4 regions of the Brevibacterium sp. OS20 genome follow, and region 1 is predicted to be linked to each of the others. Evidence: riboswitches for the same ligand, from Rfam matches in the RefSeq annotation. Region 1 holds a riboswitch; each other region holds the start of a gene.
What was found. Region 1 has a riboswitch for thiamine pyrophosphate ahead of thiO (glycine oxidase ThiO). Riboswitches for the same ligand answer to the same signal wherever they lie in the genome.

Region 1 (3,205 bases):
TGGCACCCGGCAGCTCATGGCGAGCGCCGTTGAGGACGATGGTCGGTGAGTGTTCGTGGTCGGTCATGAGATGCTCCTCATCGGGTAGGCACTGGTGTGGTCTGTGGTGAAGCGGTGTGGGGACACGGACTCGAGCGTCCCGTCAGGAGGCCAGTCGGAGGCGACGCCCAGGGCGAGCTCGGCACCGAGCCTGCCGCCGAACGGGGCCAAGAGGATGCCGTGGCGGAAATACCCGGTGCTCACGATGCAGCCGGGATCGATGCGGCCGATCATCGGCAGGTCGTCCGGAGAACCGGGCCGGGCACGGGTGGTGATATCGGTGATCTCCGCGTCGAGGATGCCCGGGACCAGTCGCTGCCCGTCGGCGAGCAGCCGGTGAATCGCCCCGGCCGGAGTGCCGGAGAGTCCGTCCTCACGCGAACTGGCACCGAGCACGATCTCGCCGTCCGGGCGAGGAACCAGGTAGACGGGGCGACCATTGACCAGCCCGCGGATGGTGCGGCTCAGCAGCGGAGTCGCCTTCGCGGAGGCGCGCAGTCGCAGAACATCACCCCAGACCTCACGCAGAGGCAGCTGCGGGGCACCGACGAACGCGGACACAGCGCTGCCGGCGCAGATGATCACCTGATCGGCCTCCAACCGGCGGCCATCGCCCAGTGCGACTCCCACAGTCGTATCGCCGTCCTTGATCAGGCTGGCCGCCCGCTGGCGAATGAAGCCTCCTGAGTGAGAGGACAGGACAGTCAGCAATGCGGCAGTGAGCCGACGGGGGTCGATCGAGTGATCGCCTGGAATGTGCACGGCCCCGGCGACGGCAGGCGACAACGACGGCTCAACCCGGCGGGCAGCACTGCCGGTGATGAGCTCGGTGGCGAAACCGGACCGCGACTGTGCATCGCGCAGCTCCCGCAGAGCCTGCAGATCAGCTCGGTCACCGGCGCACACCAATGTTCCGGCATCCGAAAAACCGAGATCGCTGCCAGCGGCGCTCGCCACCTCGGCGGAGAACTGAGGATACATCTGCGCGGAGGCTCGCATCAGCGGGTACAGGGGAGTCTGCCCCCAGACCACCTCGGCGGCGGGAGCGAGCATCCCTGCGGCAGCATGGCTCGCACCCTGAGCGGGCGCAGGATCGATGATGGTGACTTCGGTACCGAGGCGGCGCAGATACCAGGCCGTGGACAGGCCGATGATCCCGGCGCCGACGACAATGACTCTCACAGCTTCTCCCTCCGGCGGCATGATCCGCATCAGGTCTGACGGTCGGCTCTTACGCCCTCTCAGCCTCGTTGGGAGGCTCCCGCGAACTCCTCTACTCTATGACCATGACCACACAGATGCCACCGCGCACCGCAGCGCGGCAGACGAAGAGAGCCTGGAGAGAGGCACGACTGGCAGAGGCGAAGCTCTACCTGTGCACCGATGCCCGGACCGGTCAGGGCGACCTCGCCGAGTTCCTCGACGCCGCCTACCGTGGAGGTGTCGACATCATCCAACTGAGGGACAAGAGCCTCGAGGCCCGCGCCGAGATCGCGGCATTGGAGGTCCTCAAAGATATTGCCGCCCGTCACGACAAGCTCTTCTCAGTCAATGACCGTGCCGACGTTGCGCTGCTGACCGACGCCGACGTCTTCCACGTCGGTCAGGGCGACCTCACCAGTGCTCAGGCCAGGGCTGTGCTCGGACCCGATGTCATCCTCGGCCGCTCGACCCATTCCCTCGAGCAGGCGCTCGCCGCCGAGGCGGACCCGGAGACCGACTATTTCTGTGTCGGGCCGGTCTGGGAGACCCCGACGAAGCCGGGCCGCGCCTCTGTGGGGACGGCGCTGCTGACCGCCACCGCCGCCGAGGCGGCCAAACCGTGGTTCGCGATCGGCGGTATCGCGACCGGGGAGAGGCTGGACGCGATCCGGCAGGCGGGCGCGAGGCGTGCCGTCGTCGTCCGTGCGATAGCCTCGGCTGAGGATCCCGCTGCGGCCGCGCGGGAGCTCAAGGAGGAGTTGGAATGACCCAAGCAGCTGACAGAGCATCCGAGGGAATCGGTGCTGGCGCTGACCTGTCGGTTCTCATCGCCGGGGCGGGGGCGACCGGCGGAGCGTTCGGCACCTATCTGCAGGAGGCCGGACGCGATGTCACTTTCCTGCTCCGGCAGGCACGGGCGGAGACGGTCCGCGCGGAGGGACTGCGCTTCACTGCACCCGGTGATGATCGGACGAATCAGGTCGATGTCATCACCGCTGAGGAACTCACAGCCGCATCACGAACCTTCGACCTCGTCATCGTCGCGGTCAAAGCGGGTGGACTCGACTCGGTCATCGCCGATATCGGACCGGCTGTGGGCGAGCAGACGACGATCATTCCGTTCCTCAACGGCATGGCTCAGATCGAGAAGCTGCAGAGCAGATACCCCGGACAGGTGCTCGGAGGGTTCGTCAAGATCGTCGGCACCATCAGGGACGGAGCCGTCGTCCAGCTCACCGACCTGGCCGTGATGACCATCGGAGATCTCCACGGCGCCGAAGTGCCCACACGCATCTCCGAGGCGCTCGATGTGCCCGGATTCAAACTCCAGACCGTCGATGGAATCATCGACGGGCTGTGGGAGAAATGGATCTTCATCGCCGCGGCAGGAGTCGTCACCTGCCTGTTCCGCGCCCCGGTCGGAGCGATCATGGAAGCCGGCGGCAGATCGCACGTGTATGCCATCATCGATGAACTCGAAGCCGTGGCGGCTGCGGCAGGACACCCGGTGTCGGAAGCCTCCCACGCCATGACTATCAAGATGCTCACCGAGGACGGTTCCGCCTTCACCTCATCCCTCTACCGGGATGTGACGGCAGGGCTGCCGAGCGAAACGGAGCACATCCTCGGCGACCTGTCGATCAAGGCGGAGGATCTGGGAGTGGCGACTCCGCTGCTCGACCTCACACTTGTGCAGCTGCGGGCAGGGGAAGCCCAGAAGCGGCTCTGACTTCGGCAATGCCGGTGCGCAGCATCGCCAGATACGGCTCCTGCGGCTGAGCGTGTTCGACGTCTGACGAACGATGCGCGGCGGTGAACGTGACCATCGGGACACCGTCGACATCATCGAGGACGAGCAGCGTCTCGTACCCGCCCGGACCCAGAGAGTGGGAGCTGCCGGCTGCCAGATCGAAGACGAGGCGTTCCAGCGGACTGTCCGGTTCGGGCGGTCGGTGCATCTCCT
Region 2 (3,205 bases), 1.1 Mb from region 1:
GTCATCCGCGACGGCGCGCTCATCGCGTGGATGAATCCCACCGTCACCGAGGCGGCTCCCCGGTTCCGCGTGTTCGGTTCCCACACCGACTCCCCGGCGTTCAAACTCAAACCCGGCGGCGAGTTCACCGCCGAAGGCACCCGGCAGGTCGGGGTGGAGATCTACGGCGGGCCGCTGCTGAATTCGTGGCTCGATCGTGAGCTCGCGTTCGCGGGTCGGCTCGGCCTCGCCGACGGCAGCATCGTGCTCGCCCGCACCGGGCCGATCGCCCGCATCCCGCAGCTCGCGATCCACCTCGACCGGCAGGTCAATGAGGGTCTGACCTTGGACAAGCAGCGTCACACCGCTCCCGTCATCGGTCTGGCCGACCTCGCCGAGGCGGACATCATCGAACTGCTCGCCGCCTCTGCCGGGGTCGATGCCGAGTCCGTCGTCGGCCACGATGTCTACACGATTCCCGTTCAGGAGCCGGCCCTCTTCGGTGCCGCCGAGGAGTTCTTCGCCTCGCCGAGGCTGGACAACCTCCTGTCCGTCCACGCCGGCGTCACCGCGCTCACCCAGCTCGATGCCGACGGGCTCGACGGCATCCCACTGTTCGCGGCGTTCGATCATGAGGAGATCGGGTCGAATTCGCGCTCGGGCGCGTGCGGTCCGTTCCTCGCCGACGTCACCGAGCGCATCGTCGCCTCCTTGCTGCCGCAGTCGACGCGCAGCGATTATCTCGCGTCGATGTCCACCTCGGTGTGTGTCTCCTCCGATGCCGGGCATGCTGCCCATCCGAACTATCCCGAACGGCACGATCCGCATGTCCGCCCCCGCCTCGGCGGCGGTCCCCTGCTCAAGCTCAACGCTCAGCAGCGCTACGCCACGGATGCGGTGGGCACCGCCGTGTGGTCACGGGCGTGCGCGGCCGCCGGGGTCGAGTACCAGGATTTCGTGTCGAACAATGCGATGCCCTGCGGGTCGACGATCGGACCGCTGACCGCGACCCGGCTGGGCATGACGACCGTTGATGTGGGCCCGGCTCTGTACTCGATGCACTCGGCACGCGAAATGGTCGCGGTCTCCGACGTCGTCGCCCTCGGCGCCGCTGCGAAGGCGTTCCTCCAGGGCGGCTGACCCCATTCCCGTCGCTCAAGGAGCCACGGTTGTCCTCACTGCGTCAGTCGTGATAGGAATGGCACGACCCCACGGGAGCCCGCTGCAAGGGCTGAGATCGGACTGGATCGTCCGAGACCGTAGAACCTGATCCGGTTGATACCGGCGTAGGAAGTGAGGACTGCAGATGACTGCATTCACCCCTGAAACACCTGCCCCTGCCACGACTTCGTCTGACGCAGATTCGCACGACCAGTTCACCCTCGAGCAGTATCCGACGCATTCGCCGGCATGGGTCGAGGACGAGGAACACGACATCCGCGTTCCCGTGACCCGCATCGAGCTCGAGGACTCGAACGGTCGGGCCAACGATCCCGTCGACGTCTACCGCACCGTCGGGCCGGGCAGCATTCCGGAAGAGGGACTGCCCGCTCTGCGATTCCCGTGGATCGAGAACCGCCTCGACACTGAGACGTATGACGCCCGCGGCCACCGCATCGCCGATGACGGTCGTGCCGCCGTCCGCCGAGGTGCCCCGTCGCAGCAGTGGAAGGGACGCAAACCGGTCCCCCGTCGGGCCAAGTCCGGCCGCACGGTGACCCAGATGCACTACGCAAAGCAGGGCATCATCACCCCGGAGATGCGGTTCGTGGCGCTTCGCGAGCAGTGCGATGTCGAACTCGTGCGCGCCGAGCTCGCCTCCGGTCGCGCGATCATTCCGAACAACATCAATCACCCCGAATCCGAGCCGATGATCATCGGCAGGGCGTTCCTCGTCAAGATCAATGCGAACATCGGCAATTCCGCGGTCACCAGCTCCATCGCCGAGGAGGTGCAGAAGCTGCGGTGGGCCGCGAAGTGGGGTGCCGACACCCTCATGGATCTGTCGACCGGCAATGACATCCACACCACTAGGGAGTGGATCATCCGCAATTCGCCGATCCCCATCGGCACCGTCCCGATCTATCAGGCGCTGGAGAAGGTCGACGGCGATGCGAACGCGCTGACCTGGGAGATCTATCGCGACACCGTCATCGAGCAGTGCGAGCAGGGTGTCGACTACATGACCGTGCACGCCGGTGTGCTGCTGCGCTACGTTCCTCTCACGGCTGACCGGGTCACCGGGATGGTCTCACGCGGCGGGTCCATCATGGCCGGCTGGTGCCTTGCCCACCACGAGGAGAACTTCCTCTACACCCACTTCGATGAACTCTGTGAGATCTTCGCTCGCTACGATGTCGCTTTCTCGCTCGGCGACGGACTGCGGCCGGGTTCTATCGCCGATGCCAATGATGCCGCCCAGTTCGCCGAGCTCGACACTCTCGCCGAACTCACCGAACGCGCGTGGGCCCACGACGTCCAGGTGATGGTCGAAGGGCCCGGGCACATTCCGCTTCACCTCGTGCGGGAGAACGTCGAACGTCAGCAGGAGCTCTGTCACGGTGCGCCGTTCTACACCTTGGGTCCGCTGGTTACGGATATCGCGCCCGGATACGACCACATCACCTCGGCGATCGGGGCGACGGAGATCGCCCGCTACGGCACGGCGATGCTCTGCTACGTCACCCCGAAGGAGCATCTCGGGCTGCCCGACCGTGACGACGTCAAGACCGGGGTGATCACGTACAAGATCGCCGCGCATGCCGCCGATATCGCGAAGGGCCACCCGGGGGCGACGGCCCGCGATGATGCGCTGTCGAAGGCTCGATTCGAATTCCGGTGGCGGGACCAGTTCGCCCTCGGCCTCGATCCGGAGACCGCCGAGGCGTTCCACGACGAGACGCTGCCGGCGGAACCGGCGAAGACCGCGCACTTCTGTTCGATGTGCGGTCCGAAGTTCTGCTCGATGCGCATCTCCCAGGACATCCGCGATACCTACGGCAGCGCCGAGGCGCAGGAGGCCCTGGCGGGAATGCAGCAGAAGAGCCGCGAGTTCCTCGCATCGGGCGGAGAGGTCTACCTGCCCGATCCGACCGTCGGCCTGCGGGAAGGCTGAGTCCGGCTCCGGGCCGGATCCCGCCCGTCGGCCCTCAGAACAACTGAGGAACGAGGGCCCCGGAGAATCCTGGCTGCGGGCCGCGCTGCCCGCCATGCGAAGCGTGGAGCT
Region 3 (3,205 bases), 1.3 Mb from region 1:
TCATCCTCGCACTCATCGTCATCGTCATCGTATTCCAGTCGGCCGACTCGAACTTCATCTCTCCGGCCAACCTAGTCAACCTCTCCACTCAGGTCGCGTTCCTCGCGATCCTGGCTCTCGGCATCAACCTCATCCTGCTCCTCGGCGAGATCGATCTGTCTCTGGCGCAATTGGGCGGTTTGGCCGCCTCGCTGCTCGGTGTCTTGGTGGTAAGGCAAGGTGTGCCGCCGGCCTTAGCGCTGGTCATCATGCTGCTGCTCGGCCTGGTCGTCGGCGCGATTCAAGGTTGGTTCTTCGCCGTCGTCGGCATCCCGGCGTTCGTCGTCACCTTGGCCGGTCTGCTCGCGTTCACCGGTCTGACTCTGACGACATTGGGCACGCAGAAGAACCTGTCGATGTCGGACACCTTCGCCTTCGACTTCGCCAGCTTCTACTTTCCTGCGATCTGGGCCTATATCTTCGGCGCCGTCGCGATCATCGGCTTCGGCGGCGGCATCATCTATTCGAAGCTGCGCCGCCACCGGGAGGGTCTCAGCGCTCCGAGCTGGACCTCTGTGATCGTGCGGATCGTGTTGCTGGCCGCGATCGTGTTCGGGTTCCTCATCCTCGTCAATCAGGACTTCGGTCTGGCGATGCCTTTCTTCCTCATGATCGTCATTGCGATCATCATCGACCTCGTGCTGCGCAAGACCCGCTACGGTCGTTCCATCTACGCCGTCGGCGGAAAGGTCGAAGCTGCACGGCGTGCCGGCATCCGCGTGACCTGGGTGCGCATCAGCGTGTTCATGGCAGCCGGAGTGCTGGCCGCATTGTTCGGCTTCATCAAGACCGGTGTGACGACAAATGCGGGATCGACGCTGGTGAGCACGCAGGACCTGCTCAATGCGATCGCTGCAGCTGTCATCGGCGGCACCTCGCTGTTCGGCGGACGCGGAACCGCCTGGGCAGCCGTGCTCGGTGCTCTGGTCGTCGGTGCGATCAACAACGGTCTCTACCTCATCGGCTTCAACTCCGATGCACAGCAGATCATCACCGCACTTGTTCTGCTCACCGCAGTTGTCATCGATGCGCTCAGCCGCCGCGGTCAGAGGTACGTCGGGCGCGGGTAGTGGGGCGTTAAGCTCTCTCTGCCGACCGCTCGCCTTAGCGTCGAGCGCGCAATGCATAGCTTGATACAGCGACGTTGAGTCGAGCGGTCGGTGCTGAGCATCCAAGCAGAGTATGGAGTCGCCCGTGTCCGACCGGGCTGATACAGTCGGAGCCAATGACATGGGGTGCCTCATGAGGATCCGTTCGCACCAAGACGCTGCGCACGGAGGACACCGAGGCTGAGAGAACACCCATCGAACCTGATCTGGGCCATACTAGCGAAGGGATCGTCATGGTTGACTTCGACCTGCGTTCTGCGAATGCGCGTCTGCGCGCAAGCAATCCACTCATCCAGTGCATCACGAACACCGTCGTGCAGCAGTTCAGCGCCAACGTGCTCCTGGCCATCGGCGCCTCCCCGGCAATGCTCGATCACGAAGCAGACGCCGGTCAGTTTGCCGGGATCGCCAGCGGAATCCTCGTCAACTTCGGAACCGCCTCGAACCACCAGCTGCTCGCCGCCGATGCCGCCATCGACGTCGCCAACACCGCCGGAAAACCCTGGGTCCTCGACCCCGTAAGCGTCGGCGCCGTCGACTTCCGCACCTCCCGCATCCGCCGCGCCGCCGCCGATCACCCGACCGCCATCCGCGGCAACGCCTCCGAGATCGCCGCACTCGCCGGAGTCGGACTCGGTGGTCGTGGAGTCGACTCCACCGATGAAGTCGACGCCGTCCTACCCGCTGCCGCGAAGCTGGCCCGAGAGACCGGTGCCATCGTCGCCGTCTCCGGACCCACCGATGCCGTCGTCGCCCACATCGACGGCACTGACCACGTCGCCCGCATCTCAGGTGGACATGAGTTCATGCCGCTCGTCATCGGCACCGGCTGCTCACTCGGTGCCGTCACCGTCGCCTACCTGGCCGCCGCCCGAGCCGGACTCGCCGACCCCGACGCCGACGTCTCAGCCGTCAACGCCACTGAGCAGTCCGCGAACGGTGGGGACGCCTCGGCGAAGTTCGAAGCCGTCGTCGCCGCCCACGCCCACTTCGCGGTCGCCGGGGAACTCGCCGCCGATGGTGCGAAGGGGCCCGGCAGCTACTCGGTGAACTTTCTCGACGCACTCCACACCGTCGACGGTGACCGACTCGCACAGGCGAGAATCGGCCTCGACACGCTCACCGCCGGCGAAGGCGTCCAGGCATGACCGCCGGATCCGCCCACATCGCCGACAACCCGGCTGACGACGGCGCGACCGCGAACGACCGAGACGGCTCGGCCGACCGCTTCGCCGGAATCGACACGCGCCTCTACCTCGTCACCGACTCCGCGCAATGCGAGGCCGCCGGCCGCAGCGTCGCCGAAACCGTGCAGGCCGCCGTCGCCGGGGGAGTGGGCATCGTCCAGGTCCGCGACAAAGACATCGACGATGCAGGCTTCTATTCGCTCACCCGCCAGGTCATCGCCGCCGTCGACGCCGCCACCCGCGACACCGACCGCACGGTCCCCGTCGTCCTCAACGACCGCGTCGAGGTGGCCCGCCGCCTCATCGACGAAGGCGAGAACGTGCACATCCACGTCGGCCAAACTGACACCACCGTCGCCGAGGTGCGCGCCGCCCTGGGTGCGGAACCGCTCATCGGTCTCTCGGCCGCGAACAGCGACGAATTCGCCGCCGCCCGAGACTCCGGAGTCGTCGACCTCGTCGGCATCGGACCGGTCTTTGACACCTCCACGAAAGCAGACGCCCCCGGCGGAATCGGACCGGACCGCCTCGGGGAACTGGTCGCAGAAGCGGGCATCCCCGCGGTCGCGATCGGCGGCATCAACGCCGATCGTGCCCCTGACCTGCAGGGACGTGGGCTGATCGGGATCTGCGTGGTCTCGGCGATCTGCATGGCCGACGATCCGAAGACGGCAGCAGAGGAGCTGCTCGCCGCATACGCCGGGAGTGCACAGTGACAACCCGCCCGCCGATCACCCTGTCCATCGCCGGCACCGATCCCTCCGGCGGTGCCGGAATCCATGCCGACCTCAAGACCTTCACCGCGCGGAAGACCATGGGCACGACCGTCATCACCGCCCTCGTCGCGCAGAACACGCACGGTGTGTCCCG
Region 4 (3,205 bases), 830 kb from region 1:
GTAGAGAGCATCGTGGCCGTGGCCGCGGTGCCCATCGCCGGCAGCCCACCGATTGCGTGCGCGGCGACACCGGTGAACAGGGCCTGGGAGGATTCATGGGAGAGCGGAATGTTCCACGCCGGACTGGCCTGGGACAGGAGCCGCAGGCCGAACTTCACGACGTTCGCGATGCCGGGAAGATCGCGCAGGGTCTCCGGCACAGAACGTTTGTCACCGAGGGAGAGCCAGATCGCGTCATCGACCCGGTCGAGCAGCGGAGCGAAGAAACGCCGCCATTCCGGTCCTGCCGCGCCGAGGTGGTCGACCGTCTTTTCGAGATCGTGGAAGGCCAGCGCGGCGGGTTTGCCGTCGAGGGGCTGGGCGTAGGAGATCTCGGGGGTGGTGAACTCGAGGCCGCGGGCACGCAGGTCGAAGTCGACGAAGAAGGGGCTGGCGATGGCCAGTGGGTGGACGGCCGAGCAGATGTCATGAGTGACGCCGGGGGCCAGACCGAGGTCGAGGGTGCGTGCACCGCCGCCGATCGTCGGCTGAGCCTCGTAAACTTCGACGCTCAGCCCGGCGCGGGCCAGGGTGACGGCGGCGGCCATGCCGTTGGGACCACTTCCGACGACGACTGCATCTACACCTGTGCTCATGGGGCCAGTCTAGGTCAGTGAGATGGACGGCTGCGGCGTGCGTTCCCTGGCGGCTCAGTTGTCGTACACGTTGTCGAAGAAAGCGCATTCGAGGTCGACGGCGTGCCGCCACACGCGGGTCAGGGACTCGGCGGCTTCGGCGTCGCCGGAGGGGAAGACGCGTTCGAGTTCGTCGACGAGGAACTGCACCCACCCGTGAAAGGCCTCGCCTCGGTGGAGATCGATCCAGCCTCGGTGAATATGTCGCGGCGGCATGTCCATCCGGGACTCGGCCCAGTCGAGATAGAGCCATTCGGCGACAACGAGGACGACGAGCAGCTGCGGATACGACGCCGAAGCGACTGACGAGTCCATGAGATCGCGGAACCCAACCGTCGGGGCGGTCAGTTCCGGGTGGAGATAATCGGCTGTATCGACTCCCAACTCGGCGAAGGAGTCGACGAAATAGGTGTCCTCATCGGCGACGAGCATTCCCAGCTGTCGGGCGAACCGCAGCTTCGCCTCGAGTTCATCGGCGTGGGCCACGCACGCGCCGAGCATCGACAGAAACGACTCGAAGAACTGATAGTCCTGCACCAGATAGTCGCGCATCACGGCGTCGTCGATGCTGCCGGCGAAGAGATCCTGGACGAATCTGTGTTCGACGGCTCCCGCCCACTGCCAGCTGGTCGAACTCACCAGTGCTGATACCGCTCCGTCGGCGTCCACGGTGATCGATGTGTCGAAATCTGTGGTGGTCATTGCTTGTCCACTCCCTCCGCCGGTGCTCACCGGATCAGGTTCAAAGGGTCTGCATGCGCACTCTCAGCGCCGGTCCTTTCGGCGCTCCCCTGTAGCACTTCGACACTATCATCGGGATAAGGTGTGCTGTCAGAGCGAACGGGCCAGGGCTGGCAGATCAGGGCCGGTCGGGCCCGGACCGGCGGATCAGGGTCGGCCGGGCCCGGACCGGCGGATCAGGGTCGGCCGTTCCAGATCGCGATTGTCGAGCACCCATGTGGCGTTTTCCCACGGAGCAGCCTCGGCGAAGTAGAGTCGCTGACCACCGACGTAGCGGCGATTCGACTCATCCTCTGGATCGGCATCGAAGGCTCCGGCAAATCGCTCGTTTCCTCGTGGGACCGAGACTTCAAACGGAACATCGACCCAGATGCTCGCATCCCAGAGATCCACAAGCTCGGGACGATGGAGGAAGATTCCCTCGACCAGGAGGACGCAGTCGTTCGGCAGGCTCCGAGGTTCGGGCGCTATCGGCCGATCCTTGTCGACGTCCCACACGGCTGGAACGACCGAGTCGCCTCGTCGAAATGGTTCGACGACGGATTCGACGAAAGCTCCGTAATCATAGGAACGGCGATAGAAAGTGTCTGGCCCCTTGCCTTGGGCGTACCGGATCGCCCGAGGGTGGTGGAACGCGTCGATGCTGATGGCGGTGACCCGGCGGTCGGAATCTTGTCCAGGAACGTCCGCAGCGGTCTCGGCCAAATTCACGAGCTCGTGAGCGAGCATCGTCTTCCCCGCACCGTCGACCCCATCGAGGGCCACGAGAGCGCGTTGCCTAGGCCGGACTGCGCGGAGATCGGCGAGCAGGTGACGTAGGACCGTGTCCCGGGACCTCACCTGGATGCGGACCCGGCGAGCGGCACGGACGGTGGGGCCGCCTTGGCGAGGGCATCGGCGATGAAATCGGCGATACGGTCCGCGGCAGGCTGACGGCCTGCCGACTGTTCGGCGGACTCGACGGACGGGTTGTAGTTCGTGTTCGTGTTGATGTCGTAGACGACCTGACGGCCGTCGGCGGTCTCGATGAACTCGACGCCGGCGATCTCGATGCCGAGGTCGGCCAACAACGTCTCGAGCCGAGCGATGAGCGGTGTTCCGGCCGTGATCTCCTCACGGCGGGCGAACTGGGGGACCGCCTCGACGTCGGGATCGGCCCCGGCACCCGGAATCGTGCAGGCATCGGCCGGGCACAGCTCGAATGACCCAGCTGAGACGTCGACGCGCACCGCATAGTGGAAGCGTCCGCCGATGACTTCGGCACGGGTGATGAACGGCTGGGCAGGCTGCACATATTCCTGGATGAGGGTGATGCCGTCGATCGGCGCATTCGCTCCACCGGGCGCGAACTCATCGGCGACCGCCTCGAGCTCGGCGTGGGAGTCGAAGCGACGCACACCGAGGCCCTTGCCGCCCTGATTGTGCTTCGTGATGAATGGGGGAGTGAAGCCGGCCGCGGCGTCGACGAGCGCCCGCGGTCCGAACGCGGCGGCGGTGCGCGGAACATCGAAGCCCCGGCCGGCCAGCTCGCGATGCTGACGGACCTTGCTCACCTCGAGCTCGTAGACATCGCGTCCGTTGATGACTCGGCGGCCGGCGGCGGCGAGCCAGTCGAGGACCGCACGCCCGTACTCCTTCACATGCGGATCGGTCCGGGTGTGCGCCGACGCCGACAGCCGCGACCAGAACACCCCCTGTGGGGGCTCGGCGTCGAGATCGATCGTGGTCTCGGGCAGCAGCCATTCGACGTGTGCGACGCCGAGGCGGTCGAGCGCATCCGTGAATGGTGC

Region 2: linked by a shared signal. The riboswitch ahead of thiC (phosphomethylpyrimidine synthase ThiC) and the one ahead of thiO (glycine oxidase ThiO) in region 1 are both predicted to bind thiamine pyrophosphate.
Region 3: linked by a shared signal. The riboswitch ahead of thiM (hydroxyethylthiazole kinase) and the one ahead of thiO (glycine oxidase ThiO) in region 1 are both predicted to bind thiamine pyrophosphate.
Region 4: linked by a shared signal. The riboswitch ahead of ACVZTU_RS03695 (TenA family protein) and the one ahead of thiO (glycine oxidase ThiO) in region 1 are both predicted to bind thiamine pyrophosphate.

What each region holds. Positions count from the first base shown of each region.
Region 1 covers NZ_CM166367.1:1,698,911-1,702,115, forward strand. The annotation lists gene thiS (sulfur carrier protein ThiS) at 1-67, opposite strand, end outside; gene thiO (glycine oxidase ThiO) at 64-1,221, opposite strand; TPP riboswitch at 1,211-1,314, opposite strand; gene thiE (thiamine phosphate synthase) at 1,326-2,009, shown strand; gene ACVZTU_RS07535 (ketopantoate reductase family protein) at 2,006-2,971, shown strand; gene ACVZTU_RS07540 (DedA family protein) at 2,925-3,205, opposite strand, start outside.
Region 2 covers NZ_CM166367.1:590,651-593,855, reverse strand. The annotation lists gene ACVZTU_RS02540 (M18 family aminopeptidase) at 1-1,119, shown strand, start outside; TPP riboswitch at 1,182-1,290, shown strand; gene thiC (phosphomethylpyrimidine synthase ThiC) at 1,286-3,094, shown strand.
Region 3 covers NZ_CM166367.1:3,034,194-3,037,398, reverse strand. The annotation lists gene ACVZTU_RS13620 (sugar ABC transporter permease) at 1-1,109, shown strand, start outside; TPP riboswitch at 1,261-1,394, shown strand; gene thiM (hydroxyethylthiazole kinase) at 1,382-2,296, shown strand; gene thiE (thiamine phosphate synthase) at 2,293-3,051, shown strand; gene thiD (bifunctional hydroxymethylpyrimidine kinase/phosphomethylpyrimidine kinase) at 3,048-3,205, shown strand, end outside.
Region 4 covers NZ_CM166367.1:873,404-876,608, forward strand. The annotation lists gene ACVZTU_RS03690 (phytoene desaturase family protein) at 1-635, opposite strand, end outside; gene ACVZTU_RS03695 (TenA family protein) at 690-1,376, opposite strand; TPP riboswitch at 1,371-1,477, opposite strand; gene ACVZTU_RS03700 (nucleoside/nucleotide kinase family protein) at 1,563-2,180, opposite strand; gene ACVZTU_RS03705 (ATP-grasp domain-containing protein) at 2,252-3,205, opposite strand, start outside.